4 regions of the Paeniglutamicibacter sp. MACA_103 genome follow, and region 1 is predicted to be linked to each of the others. Evidence: riboswitches for the same ligand, from Rfam matches in the RefSeq annotation. Region 1 holds a riboswitch; each other region holds the start of a gene.
What was found. Region 1 has a riboswitch for S-adenosylmethionine ahead of ACIPVK_RS02695 (methylenetetrahydrofolate reductase). Riboswitches for the same ligand answer to the same signal wherever they lie in the genome.
Positions count from the first base shown of each region.

Region 1 (3,372 bases):
CGAGTTCGCCGGGCACCGCCAGGGCGGCGCCGCGGTCGGTGACCAGGGCCGGCTCGTCAAGCTGGACCCAGGGTGCGCCGGCGGCGGCCAGGGCGGCAAGGATCTCGCCGTATGCGGCCACGACCGTATCGATGCGCGACAGCGGGTCGAAGCCGGCCGGTGCGCCGTCCTCGGCCTTGGCCAGCAGCAGGTAGGTGATCGGGCCCACGAGGGTGGGGCGGATGGTGTTGCCGTTGGCCGCGTGGGCCTTGAAGGATTCGACCAGGGCGGTGGCGTTGGCCTTGACGGGGGTCCCCTCGCCGATTTCCGGGACCAGGTAGTGGTAGTTGGTGTCGAACCACTTGGTCATTTCCAGCGGGGCGCGGGATTCGTCGCCGCGGGCCAGCACGAAGGATGCGGCGGTGTCGATGGCGCCGTCGGCGTCGGCCAGGTCGGCGAAGCGGGCCGGCAGGGCCGAGAGTGCGACGGTCGCGTCAAGCACCTGGTCGTAGTAGGCGAAGTCGCCCGGCAGCGAGGCGTCGCCGGCCGCCAGGCCCAGCCCGGTGAGGGTGGCGAGGTTGGAGTTCTGCAGTTCGAGGGCCGCGGCGTGCAGCGTGGCCTCGTCGGTGCGGGCGGCCCAGTGCGCCTCGAGGGCCTTCTTGAGCTCGCGGTTGGGCCCGATGCGCGGGTATCCGAGGACGGAGGCGGCGGGGAAGGTTGGCTTCGACATGGTGTTTCTCCTGTTTTTCTGGCGTTGTGGAAAGTGGTGGGAATGCAGGTGGGTCTAGACGGCGGCGCGGGTGGCCCAGGTGTTGCTGGCCTGTGCGCGGGTCCGCGGCAATTCGAGCTGTTCGATGACGTCGAGGGAGCCGCGGTGGTCGTTGAAGGTGTACAGGTGCACGCCCGGCGCCCCGTCCTCGAAGGCGCGCCTGGCCAGGTTGACGGCGGCGTCCACGCCGATGCGGTGGCGCTCGGCGTCCGATCCGGCGGTCTCCAGCGCGTGGGCCAGGAACGGGTCGGGGGCGATCCCGGTCATCGAGGCCAGTCGGTTCAGCCGCCTGAGCGAATTCAGCGGGATCACGCCGGGGATGATCGGGATGGTGACCCCGGCACGGCGGGCGGATTCGACGAGGTTGGTGTATTCATTGGCCTGGAAGTAGACCTGGGTGATTGCGTAGTTGGCCCCGGAACGTTCCTTGGCCAGCAATACCTCCACGTCGTGCTCGAAGGACGGGGACTCCGGGTGCCGGATCGGGTAGGCGGCAACGCCCACGCCCAGCCGTCCCCCGGCCAGGGCGGCCGAGTGGTCCGCCTCGACCTCGCGAATGAGTTCGATCAGGTAGCGGGCGAAGGGAAATTCCCCGCGCCATTCATCCGGATCCGTGGGCAGGTCCCCGCGCAGTGCCAGCACCCCGCGGACCCCCAGGGAGATGAAGTGGCGGATGAGGTTCTGCAGGGATTCGCGGCTCTCCCCCACACAGGTCAGGTGCGCCAGCGGGCGCAGCCGGGTGTTCTGGACCAAGTGCTCGATCAGTTCCAGCGACGCGTTGCGGCGTTCCGGGGACCCCGAGTAGGTCACCGACACGTAGTCCGGATCGGTTGCCTCCAGGGCCTGGATGCTGTTGAAGATCCCCTCGGTGGCGTCGCGGTTCACCGGCGGGTACAGCTCATAGGACAGTGACGGCGGTGCGGCTGTCGTTCCAATGCTCATGTGTGTCTCCTCGTTGGTACGAGGGAGGCATCAGGGATCGCCACAAAAGCCCCAGGGATCCGTCACGGATCTCCTGCGGCGATGATGTGTGAACCTTGAAGCGGCTCCATCGCTTCTGGCATTAGCACCCTCGCCGACAGGAATCCCCGAAACGGGACTCCATCGGATGATGGTTGCTGCGGCGTCAACGAGCCAGATCTCTCAGCCGCTCTTGATGGTTGATGTATCCATCTTGGAACAGCCCCGATCCAGACCGCAAGGAGCTTGCCGGCCCGGCCGTCACGAAGGGCAAAAACACTTCATGTGTCCACACGGCGTCATTTTCATCGGCGGCCCCGGTCACATTGTTACAGCGGCTGATTCGCCCCTTTCACCGGATATGCGGGGATTTTTACGCCGCGCGTTACGCCCGGCGAAACGCGTGAAGCCATTATGACGTGCGCTGCCAGCGCCGCCCGGGGAAGCCGCAGCGGCCGGACCCCGGGTCGTCGTGCCCGGATGCCGGGCCCGCGACGTTGCGCGGATCGCGTCGCAGGGTTCCTGCGCCCCGGCTTCCACTAGGCTGGTGCGCACCATGGACTACAGGAACACGACCCACCTCAGCGGCGGACGGGAACGGGCGATCCGCGAGGACTCGCGGCCCGGGGAAGACGAATTCCGCGTCGATATCGAGCGCATCCGCTTCTCCCCGTACTTCTCCCGGCTCTCGGCGGTGACCCAGGTGATCCCGCAGGCCGGAGCGGGCACCGTGGTGCACAACCGGCTCACCCACTCGCTGAAGGTCTCGGCCGTGGCACGCTCCATCGCCATCGGGCTGCGCAATGCCGACGAGCCCACGCGCACGTTGGTGGCGCAGCTCGGCGGCTGCGACCCCGTCGTGGTGCAGGCCGCCGCCGCGGCACACGACCTGGGCCACCCGCCCTTCGGGCACCTGGGCGAACAGGAACTTGACCGGGCGGCCCGCCAGATCCTCGGGTTGCCCGACGGGTTCGAGGGCAACGCCCAGTCTTTCCGCATCCTCACCGCGCTGGACAGCTGCGACGCGAGCCCGCGCGGGCTGAACCTGACCCGGGCGGTGCGCGCGGCGGTGCTGAAATACCCCTGGACCCGCAACGAATGGCGTTCCATGCCCGTGAGGCCCCCGGAACTGCTGCCTCGCGGCGTGGGCCTTGGCGGAGGCAGCCCCGCGCTGAAGTACTCGGCCTACGACATCGAGGCGGCCGAGATGCGCGATGTGCTCTCGGTGTTCCCGCAGATCGCCGAGCACCAGCAGACCCTGGAATGCTCGGTCATGGACATCGCCGACGACATCGCCTACGCGGTGCACGACCTGGACGATTTCTACCGTGCCGGGGTGCTGCAATACTCCCTGGTCTCCACCGAGCTGCGGCGCTGGCTCGACTCCGGGGCCGAACTCGCCGGGCTGGATGCGCGCGAGCTGGACCAGCGCCTGCCCGGCCACGGGCTCGAGCGCACCTGGCGGCGGGTCGCGGCGAAGGACCCGTGGATCGCCAATGCCGAGGCCTTCCGCGCCTCGGTGCAGCGCGTGGGCCACGACCTGGTCGAGGGCCTGCTGTCCCTGCCCTATGACGGCGGCCTGGATGCCGACCGCGCCGTCACCGCCTTCACCCGGCGCTGGATCGACAGGCTGCAGGCCTCGATCGCGGTGGAGAAGGACCCTG
Region 1 covers NZ_JBIXLN010000003.1:176,616-179,987, reverse strand. Annotated here, with positions in the region: gene metE (5-methyltetrahydropteroyltriglutamate--homocysteine S-methyltransferase) at 1-709, opposite strand, end outside; gene ACIPVK_RS02695 (methylenetetrahydrofolate reductase) at 764-1,690, opposite strand; SAM riboswitch class I at 1,794-1,911, opposite strand; gene ACIPVK_RS02690 (deoxyguanosinetriphosphate triphosphohydrolase family protein) at 2,265-3,372, shown strand, end outside.

Region 2 (3,372 bases), 150 kb from region 1:
CTCGGCTCACGTCCCTGCAGCCGGCAGCATCCACGGCTCCCGTCCCACCGAGCTCAAGCGGGTCCTGGGCATTCCCTTCCTGGTGCTCTTCGGACTGACCTACATGGCACCCGTGACGGTGTTCACCACCTACGGCGTGGTGACCGGGGTGACCAACGGACATCTGCCGGCCGCCTACATCGTGGGGCTGGTGACCATGCTGTTCACCGCCTTCAGTTATGCCCAGATGTCCCGGGCCGTGCCCCAAGCGGGATCCGCCTACGCCTACACCCAGCAGGCCTTCGGCGGAACTGTCGGCTTTGCCACCGGCTGGACCCTGATGCTCGACTACCTGTTCATCCCGATGATCAATTTCCTGCTCATCGGGATCTACCTCAACACGCAATTCCCCGCGATTCCCGCCTGGGCGTTCTCGCTGGTGTCCCTCGTGCTGGTGCTGGGCCTGAACATCATCGGCATCAAGTTCATCGGCCGGCTCAGCGCCACGGTGGTCGCCTCCTCGGTGCTCATGATCGGCATCTTCGTGGCCCTGGTGCTCAACCAGGTCCTCAACGCCGATGCCCCCAGCCTGTTGGCACCCTTCTCCTTTGGCGCCGACGGCCTGGGCCCGATCTTCTCCGGCGCTGCCATCCTCTCGCTCTCGTTCCTGGGATTCGATGCGATTTCGACCCTGTCCGAGGATGCGAGGAATCCCGGCAAGTCGATTCCCGCCGCGATCGTGCTCACCACCTTGGCCGGCGGCCTGATCTTCATCGTCGTGGGCTGGGCCGGGGCACTGATCCACCCGGACCACACCACCTTCGCCGACCCGGATGCCGCGGGAGTCGAACTCATGGCAGGGGTCGGCGGTTCGGTGCTCACCGCGATTTTCGTGGCGGTCTACGTCGTGGGGTCGTTTGGCTCGGCCATGGCCTCGCAGGCCAGCGTGACCCGAATCCTGTACTCCATGGGCCGCGACGGATTGCTTCCGCGCCGCATGGGCATGCTCAACCGCCGTTTTTCCACCCCCGTCTACGCCACCCTCGTGGTCTCCGCGGTGTCGCTGACCTACCTCTTTGTCAGCTTGGAGACTGCGGCCTCGGTGGTCAGCTTCGGGGCCCTGGTTGCGTTCTCCATGGTGAACCTTTCGGTCATCAAGACCTTCTTCATGGATGCGAAGGAGCGCGGTGCCCGCTCGGTGTTGCTCTACCTGCTCATGCCCCTGGTGGGATTCGCGCTGACCATTTGGTTGTGGACCTCGCTCTCCGGCGTCAGCCTCGTGGTGGGACTGGTGTGGTTCGCCGCAGGAATCGGCTTTTTGGCCATCCGCACCAAGGGCTTCCGCACCACCCCGCCGAAGCTTTCCTTCGAGGACTGACGCCGACCCGGAAATGCCGCCCGCACGACGTTCCGGCATCGTGCGGGCGACACCGCCGTTTGCGGGGCGGGACCTTCTAGTCCAGGTGCCGGTCCTGCCAGCTGCGCATGGTCCAGCGGGATTTGGCGGCCGCATCCAGTGTCACCACGCCGGTGTTGGCCAGGGGCGTCGGACGCAGCAGGCCGGGGTCGAAGTTGGTGCTCCTGGAGGCAAGCCAGGTCACCAGCATGGCTGCGTGGCTGACCACCACAAGCTTCCCCGTCCCCGCTGCGCGGGCCTGCTCGATGACCACGTTGAAGCGCTCCAGCGCCGTGTGTGCATCTTCGCCGCCGGCAACCTTGGCTGCCAGGTCGCCGGAGAGCCAGCGGAAAAACACGTCGCGGTAGGCCAGCTGGGCCTCGGGGTCGTTGCGCATTTCCAGTTCTCCGGCGGAGATCTCGCTCAGTCCCGCATGCTCGGCCAAGATCAGGCCGCGCGACTCGGCCAGGGGCGTGGCGGTCATCTTGGCCCGCAGCAACGGCGAGGAGAAAACCGCGTCGACATCCTCTCCACCGAGCCGCTTCACGAGTTCCCGAACCTGCGCCAGTCCGGTCTCGTCCAGCGGGGCGCCGGGGGCCGCGGTGTCCAGGGCCTGCGCCACGTTCGAGGCGGTCTGCCCGTGGCGGATCAAGATGAGTCTCATTCATTCACTCTAAATCGTCGCCGGTGTTTTGGTACGATGAAACCAGCTTCACGAGATGTGCGCCAGCCATGGGCTCCGACCCGGCGCACACACCAACCCCATGCTTCACGGGTGGTTCGGATGACGAAGCGGTCCTGGCAGCAGCCGCTGCCCTGGGGACAAGAGCACACGAAAGGCGCCGCCCCTTGCGCAATCAGTCACGTTCCACCGACACCTGTACCTCGTTCCACTCCGGACACCGCACCAACCCCCGCGCCATCAGGAGCCTCATGGCCCGCCCCACGCTGTGGGCCCCCGCGGACGTCGAGGTCGCGATGTCGATGGCCCACGGACTGACGCTGCACGTGTTTGCCGGCGGGACCCACCACCAGGTGTTCGCCCACGACCTGCCGGAGATCGCCCACCTGCTGCGCATTGCGCCGCGCCCGGCCCCCGGGCTGTCACTGGGGCGGGTCAATTTCCACAACAGCGCGATCGCGCTTCCCGCGGACCCGCGACACAGCGCCGGGTTGCGCTACTTCTCGTTCAGCACCGAACCGCTGTCGGCCTGCAATTTCGAGCGCGACGAGGCACTGGCCCGGGACTTCGAGTCCCTCACGGCCGACCTGCAGCTGTCCTAGCGAAAGATCGGATCGGCGGCGTAGCGCGCCAGCGCTTCCTTGTTGCCCGGGCTCAGGCGCAACAGGCGCTGTTCGTCGACGGAAAAGAACGCCAGGGTCGTGGCGGCGCGCACGCACACCCCACCGTCCACGGGATCGTGGAACTCGTAGCTGATGTCGAAGCTCGCGCCCTTGATGGTGCTGATCCACAAATCCACGTGCGCCGGGACGTTGCGGTAGTCCAGCGGCTTGAGGTAGCGGACCCGGTGCTCGACGACCAGGATCTGCGTGTTCTGAGGGACCGTCGAGAACAGGTCGACCTGGGGCATGATGCCGGGCTTTCCGGTGCCGCCGGGCACCCCGAACCCGGCAATGCGGGCCTCTTCCATCATGCGGACCAGGTTCACGTTGTTGATGTGGCCGTACGCGTCCATGTCCCCCCAGCGCATGGGGACCTCGACGCGGATCTTCTGTTCGGGCATTCAGTCGATCCTTGCCTGGTCATCGGGGCAGATGATGCCCAGCGCCTCCAGCTTCTGGGCAATGCGCGCCCCGTCCGGCTCGTAGACCCAGGGCACCCCGGGGGTGGAGTTCAGGATCCCCTGGCTGCGCCCGCCGGCCAGCACCGCCTCGGAGGGGGTCAGCTGGCGGATGACGATGGCTTCGACATGGCGGGGATAGCGGCGGGCGAATTCGGCGTAGAGATAGGGGTCGTGTTGGCCGTCGTCGCCGAT
Region 2 covers NZ_JBIXLN010000003.1:27,739-31,110, reverse strand. Annotated here, with positions in the region: gene ACIPVK_RS02010 (APC family permease) at 1-1,357, shown strand, start outside; gene ACIPVK_RS02005 (histidine phosphatase family protein) at 1,434-2,039, opposite strand; SAM riboswitch class IV at 2,086-2,210, shown strand; gene ACIPVK_RS02000 (hypothetical protein) at 2,225-2,659, shown strand; gene ACIPVK_RS01995 (acyl-CoA thioesterase) at 2,656-3,120, opposite strand; gene ACIPVK_RS01990 (App1 family protein) at 3,121-3,372, opposite strand, start outside.
Region 2: linked by a shared signal. The riboswitch ahead of ACIPVK_RS02000 (hypothetical protein) and the one ahead of ACIPVK_RS02695 (methylenetetrahydrofolate reductase) in region 1 are both predicted to bind S-adenosylmethionine.

Region 3 (3,372 bases), on a different contig from region 1:
GTGGGCACGGCCATCGGGCTGGGTTCCTGAAACACGGTTTGATTACGTTCTTTGTGAAAGCTTGTGCTTCCGGGGCCCGTTGCTAGGCTCAAGGCAGACAGGCCCCAGAAAGCTCGCGCCACCAACTTGCTGCGCTGCCGGGGCAGGGCCCCGCAACCAAGGAGCTGGACATGCCCCAGGCCATGAGTTCTCAGAAAATGTTCCGCGTTGGATTGGTGTTGGGGATTCTGGGAGCCCTCTTTTATCTGGTCGCATCGCCGCTCTTGGGCTGGCTGATCAATGAAAGCAACATCTACGACCCGCTGAGGGGATTCGTGGGCGGACTTGCCGCAGTGCTCCAGCAAGGTGCCTTCTACGGCGGACTGTTCCTGTTGGCCGGTTCCTTCGTGGTTCGTTCGGCGGAGGAGGCCGTGGCCGCCGTCCGAAAAGACAAGCATGCGCAGCCCGAACGGCCTCGGGATTAGGTGCCGGAACCGGCCGAGAGAACTGTCTGCCATTGGTAGACGGTGAGTGCCGGGAAACGTGGAGAAAGTCGAGAAGCAACGATGCCCCAACTTTTGAGTTCCAAAACGATGCTCCGCCTCGGCTTCGTACTGGCTGCCGTCGGTGCGATCGTGGCCGTGATCGGCAATCCGATCTGGCCGTGGTACTACGACACGATGTTGCCGGGAACCGAACTGGTCTACTGGATAACCGGACTGCTGCAGCAAGTCCTGCTGGTCGGCGGACTGTTGATGGCGATCGGGTCCATCATGGTGAAGCACTTCGAAATACTGAAGGACGAACTGCTGGACGTCGTCGACGAAGCTGTCGGCGGAACGGACTAGGTATTAAGCAAGGTGGGGATCGGCCGGATGAACCGGTCGATCCCCACCTTGATTGTGGTTCCTCGCGCTGCGTCGTTACAGCGTGATTTGACCCTTGGGCGTTTCAAAGGTCACCGAGAGGATTCCCGGCGTTCCGTTGGGAGCCTGCCAATCAACAGCGACCTCGCCAACGGGCAGCTGCTCGGGCTGTCCGAGCCAGTCGGCGACGCGTTCGCTGGAGCCGGCAATGCTGATCGAGGAGATCTTGCCCTGTGGTTCCAGTGCCTTTGACGGGTGCAGGTCCTCGGTCCCGTCGTCCCAGCGCAGCAGGTACGGAACCTGCGGATCGGCGATCAGGCCGTTGATGCCGATCTGGCGCCAGGTCAGTTCCTGCCCGTCCGGGAATTTCCGGTTTCCCGGAACGGAGCCCCGGCCCAGGCGTTCTTCCGCCGGAGCCAGGTCATCAACCGCAACGCACCAACCCATCCAGCCGCCACCGAGTTCGGAACGGGCCCGTACGGCCTGGCCAAACGGTGCCTTGTCCGATGCCGGGTGGTTCAAGACCTCGACAACTTCCAGGTACTGGTTGTTCTTCAGCGGGAAGATGACATTGCGCGTACCAAAACGTGGGTGCACACCGCCCTTTACAGATTCGAGTCCAAGGGCCTCGCCGATCCGAGCGGCAGTTGCCGCGAGGCCGTCGGGTCCACAAGCGTAAGTTACATGGTCCAACCTCATCATGTGCCTATCATGGCACTTTGTGATCTGGCTCTCGACTTAGGCTGCCCTAACTTGCTTTGGGGCAGCTTTCCCCAAACGGCCGCGGGGTAGTGCGGTTGCCTTTCGGCTTGTCACAATTTGAGACGTGGTTGCGAAGATATGAAGCCCTGCGCCAGACTTATTGCCAAGGTCATGAGTTTCAGCAGAAGGCCCCGGCTTGCTGAACGGCAACCCTCCGCCGCGGTGGGGTGCCCCGGGTGAAGACCAGGCCCTACGTCAAAAAGACGTGGGACAAGCGCGGGATTGCCCCCAGCCAAGGCACGGCCTCTGCCGGAGTCGGCTTCGGGCATACCCCTAGAATCCTTGAAGGGGAAGAGATGTCTAACAACTGGTCCTTTGAAACCCGTCAGATCCATGTGGGGCAGGAACCCGACTCCGCAACCGGCGCACGCGCCCTGCCGATCTACCAAACCAGCTCGTTCGTGTTCCCGAGCGCCGAAAGCGCCGCAGCACGCTTTGCCCTGGCCGAGCTGGAACCGATCTACACGCGCATCGGCAACCCGACGCAGGAAGCCGTGGAGCAGCGCATCGCCAACCTCGAAGGCGGCGTGGGAGCATTGTTGCTGGCTTCTGGCCAGGCGGCCACCACGTTCTCGATCTTGAACCTCGCCGAGGCCGGCGACCACATCGTGGCCAGCCCGAGCCTTTATGGGGGAACGCAGAACCTCTTCAAGCACACCCTGCGCAAGCTGGGCATCGAAGTCACCTTTGTTGCCGATCCGGATGACCTCGACGGGTGGCGCGCAGCGGTGAAGCCCAACACCAAGGCATTCTTCGGCGAAGTGGTTTCCAACCCGCGCCAGGACGTGCTCGACATCGAAGGCGTCTCGGCCATCGCGCACGAGGCGGGTGTGCCGCTGCTTGTCGACAACACCCTGGCCACTCCGTACCTGATCCGTCCCATCGAGTGGGGAGCGGACATCGTGATCCACTCCGCCACCAAGTACCTCGGCGGACACGGCACCGCGATCGCCGGTGTCATTGTGGATTCGGGCAACTTCGACTTTGCCGCCGATCCGGAAAAGTTCCCCGGCTTCAACACCCCCGACGAGTCCTACAACGGGCTGGTGTTCGCCCGCGACCTCGGCGTCAACGGTGCCCTGGGTGCCAACCTGGCCTTCATCCTCAAGGCCCGCGTGCAGTTGCTCCGCGACCTCGGGTCGGCCGTTGCACCGTTCAACGCGTTCCTTATCGCCCAGGGCCTGGAAACGCTCTCTCTGCGCATGGAGCGCCACGTCTCCAACGCCGTGGAGGTCGCGCAATGGCTTGAGGCCCAGCCGCAGGTTGAGCGTGTCATCTACGCGGGGCTCCCCTCCAGCCCGTGGTTCGAGCGGGGCCGCAAGTACGGTCCGCGCGGAACCGGAGCCATTGTCGCCTTCGAGATTGCCGGGGGAAGCGTGGCGGGCCAGGGTTTCGTCGACGCGCTGGAACTGCACTCACACGTGGCAAACCTCGGTGATGTGCGGTCGTTGGTCATCCACCCGGCCTCCACCACCCACGCGCAGCTGACCGAGGCCGAACAGCTTGCGGCCGGGGTGTCCCCGGGCCTGGTCCGCTTGAGCGTCGGCATCGAGAACGTTGCCGACATCATCGCCGACCTGCATGCAGGCTTCGAGGCCGTGGCCTCGTTGGGTGATGTCGAGTTGCAGGGCACCCGGTGAGCGTGGAGACGAACGTGGTCCTTTATGACGCAGAAACCGCAGCGGCGTTGGACTATGCCCCCGATGGCATCCTGCGGCACCTGCACACCGGTGCCTACACCTTCGAAACGGGTGCGACGCTGCCG
Region 3 covers NZ_JBIXLN010000032.1:2,508-5,879, reverse strand. Annotated here, with positions in the region: gene ACIPVK_RS15030 (CPBP family intramembrane glutamic endopeptidase) at 1-30, shown strand, start outside; gene ACIPVK_RS15025 (hypothetical protein) at 171-464, shown strand; gene ACIPVK_RS15020 (hypothetical protein) at 558-827, shown strand; gene ACIPVK_RS15015 (VOC family protein) at 903-1,547, opposite strand; SAM riboswitch class IV at 1,715-1,830, shown strand; gene ACIPVK_RS15010 (bifunctional o-acetylhomoserine/o-acetylserine sulfhydrylase) at 1,904-3,247, shown strand; gene ACIPVK_RS15005 (homoserine O-acetyltransferase) at 3,262-3,372, shown strand, end outside.
Region 3: linked by a shared signal. The riboswitch ahead of ACIPVK_RS15010 (bifunctional o-acetylhomoserine/o-acetylserine sulfhydrylase) and the one ahead of ACIPVK_RS02695 (methylenetetrahydrofolate reductase) in region 1 are both predicted to bind S-adenosylmethionine.

Region 4 (3,372 bases), on a different contig from region 1:
AAAGCACGTCATCGAGGAACCGGTGGCGACCACCCAGACGAGCGAGGACGGGTTCTTCGTCGTGGACGTGGTGGACATCCGGCGGGAATCCGAGTCGGTGCTCTCCCTGGGCATTGCCCGCCCGGATGGTCTCGCCCTGCCGGACTGGGGTCCGGGATCGCACGTCGACGTCATGCTCCCCAACGGGCTGCTGCGCCAATACTCCCTGTGTTCCGCCCCCGGGGACCCGCGCTGGCGTTTGGGGGTGTTGCGGGAGCCCGCCGGCCGCGGCGGATCCGCCTACATCCACGACCAACTGAAGCCCGGCGAGCAGCTGCGCGTCAGGAGCCCGCGCAACAACTTCGTGCTCGGGCCCGCAGCCGAATACGTGTTCATCGCCGGCGGCATAGGCATCACGCCCATCCTGCCCATGCTGCGCGCGGCCGAGGCCTCCGGGGTACCGTGGCGCCTTGTCTATCTGGGGCGCAGCCGCAGCTCCATGGCCTTCACCGGCGAACTGGCGCAGTACGGCGAGAAGGTCCACGTGCACGCGGACGATGAGTCCGGGCTCTATCCCCTGGGTGGGCTGCTCGGCGACCCGGCGGCGGGATTCCACGCCTACGTGTGCGGCCCCGGCCCGCTACTGGACTACATCGCCACGCTCACCTCCGGTTGGCAGGACCCCGCACGGTTCCACTTCGAACGCTTTGTCGCCGACCCGACCGCGAGCGCGCCCGCCGCGGGAGACCATGAATTCACCGTGGAGACGACCGAGGGACTTGAAGTGCAGGTTCCGGTGGGCACCAGCATCCTCACCGCACTGGAAGAAGTCGGGGTGCGGGTGCTGAACTCCTGCCGGGAGGGCATCTGCGGGACCTGCGAGACCCCGGTTCTCTCGGGGGAGATCGACCACCGCGATTCGCTGCTCAGCGATCAGGAGCGGGAGGCCGGCGACACCATGATGATCTGCGTGTCGCGCTGCAAGGGCGGGCGCCTGGTGCTGGACATCTAGCACCCTGCCCCCCGGGCGTCAGGCGCGCAGGCGGAAGAACGAACTGCCGACCAGCTCGTGCGCCCCGGGCAGCAGGACCACCAGCAGCTCGGGGTTGAACTGGCCCTCGACGGGCCCGTGGCCCTCCAGGGCCGCCGAGAGCTTGTGCGGGGCCAGCGCCTCCAGCAACCACTCGTCGGGACCGGCACCCACGTGTAGCAGGTCGGTCTCGGCATCGAGGTTGAGCCAGGCGGTGATCCAGTCGCCGGCGAAGCGCGGCAGCGGGTTCGCTGTGGGGGATGAGGTCAGGGTGGGGCTGTACATGAAGTGCACACGTCCTTGGGGTTCGTTGTCCTTGCCCCTCCGCGCGGGATGCGCGACGGGGCCGCTTCGTCATCCGAACCACCCACCGTGCAACTATGGGGTTGGTATCTGGGAAAGGTCGGAGCCTTGCCTTGCGGCAGCCAGAATTCGTGAAGCTGTACCAACCCTACGGCGAAGCGGGGACACTTTGCCAGCGCGGGCGTGCGGGGAGCAACAAACGGTCATCTGTGACGGGGAGTGCCCCTGCCTTCCCGAAAGGGGTTCACTTCACCGTCGGCATCGGCTCCTGCTGGGTGATGCAGTGGATGCCGCCGCCGCGGGCGAAGAGCTCGCGGGCATCGACGCCCACCACCGTGCGCCCCGGGTAGGCGTCGGCAAGGACGGCAAGGGCCTTTTCGTCGTTGGGGTCGTTGAAGGTGCAGGCCACCACGCCGTCGTTGACGACCAGATGGTTGATGTAGCTGTAGTCCACGAACCCCTCGGCGTCGCGCAGCGTCGCCGGTGCCGGGACCTCGATGACGGTGAATTCGCGGCCCTGCGCATCGGTGGCGCCGTGGAAGGATGCGGCGATTTCCCGGCTGACCGCGTAGTCCGGGTGCTCGGGGTCCTCCTGCATGTGCACCAGCACGGTGCCCGGGGAGGGGAGCGTCGCGGCGATGTCCACGTGCCCGCGGGTGCCCAACTCCTCGCTGTCGCGGGTCAGCCCGCGCGGGAGCCAGTGCACCTTGGCCGCGCCCAGGGTGCGCGCGAACTCCGCTTCGACCTCGGCCTTGGTGATGCCGGGGTTGCGCCCGGGATCCAGCTGCACGGTCTCGGTGGCCAGCACCGTGCCCTGCCCGTCCGTGTGGATGCCGCCGCCCTCGTTGACCAGGGTCGAGGCGACGCGGGGCACGCCGGCCCACTCTGCCACCCGCTTGCCGATCAACGCGTCCTTGTCCCAGGCCGCCCAGTCCTGGGCGCCCCAGCCGTTGAACACCCAGTCGATGGCCGCGAGGCCGCCGTCCTCGTCCGTGACGAAGGTCGGTCCGATGTCGCGCATCCATGCGTCGTTGAGTTCGGCCGTGCGGATCTCGATGCGCTCATCGAGGTAGCGTGCGGCAATTTCCACGTCCGCGGGGTCCACCACCATGATGACCGGTGCGAACCCGGCCACCGCGTGGGCCACGTTGGCCCAGGTCGAGCGGGCCGCGTGCGCCTCGGCCTCGGTGTCGCCCAGCGTGTATCCCTCGTGGGGGAAGGCCATCCAGACGCGCTTCTGGGCCGAGGTCTCGGCGGGCATTGACCAGCTCATGATGCGTGCTCCTGCAGGGGTCGGTGGTGCGCGAGGCAACAGGGCCCGGCAAGGGGCACATGGGATCGGCGTCACACTAAATGAATGTCGTTCGTTTATTATGGCGGCTGCGCGAGGCATGCGCAAGGGGTGCCCCGTGAAACGCACCGGGCCCGCCGGCCGGCGATTCCGGCGGCGGGCCCGTGGCTGGGCTGGCGTCCTAGGCCATGGCGCCCTGGAGGTCCGCGGCGCGGACTGTGGGGAAGTCGATGTCGACCGCGGCGGCCTTGTTGTAGAAGTTGGTCAGCGTGTTCAGTGCGACGGCGGCGACGATCTCGCCGATTTCCTCGTCGGTGGCGCCGGCGGTGCGCACCGCGGTGAACTGCTCCTTGGTGACCGCGCCCCGGGTCTCGAGGATGGCGGCGGCGAACTTCAGCACTGCGTCGGTCTTGGGGTCCGCGGCCCGGGCACGGCGGGCGTCGAGGATCTCGTCCTTGCCCAGTCCGGCCTGGTGGGTGCCGGTGTAGGTGTGGACCGAGAGGCAGTAGTCGCAGGCGTTGGCCTGCGCGGTGGTCAGGGCGAGGCGTTCGCGCGTCACGGCGTCCAGGGCGCCGCCGGCCAGAGCGGCGGAGAGGCGGAGGTAGCCCTTGAGTGCGGCGGGGCTGTTGGCCATGGCCTTGGCCATGTTCGGGACGGCCCCCATGGCGCCCTGGACCTGCTTGAGCAGGGTCGCGGCGGTGCCCTCGGCGGTTTCCGGCTGGATGAATTCAATGCGTGACATGTTTGGCTCCTCGGTCGATTGTTCTTA
Region 4 covers NZ_JBIXLN010000010.1:81,765-85,136, forward strand. Annotated here, with positions in the region: gene ACIPVK_RS06860 (PDR/VanB family oxidoreductase) at 1-991, shown strand, start outside; gene ACIPVK_RS06865 (hypothetical protein) at 1,010-1,294, opposite strand; SAM riboswitch class IV at 1,317-1,449, opposite strand; gene ACIPVK_RS06870 (agmatine/peptidylarginine deiminase) at 1,557-2,585, opposite strand; gene ACIPVK_RS06875 (carboxymuconolactone decarboxylase family protein) at 2,785-3,345, opposite strand.
Region 4: linked by a shared signal. The riboswitch ahead of ACIPVK_RS06865 (hypothetical protein) and the one ahead of ACIPVK_RS02695 (methylenetetrahydrofolate reductase) in region 1 are both predicted to bind S-adenosylmethionine.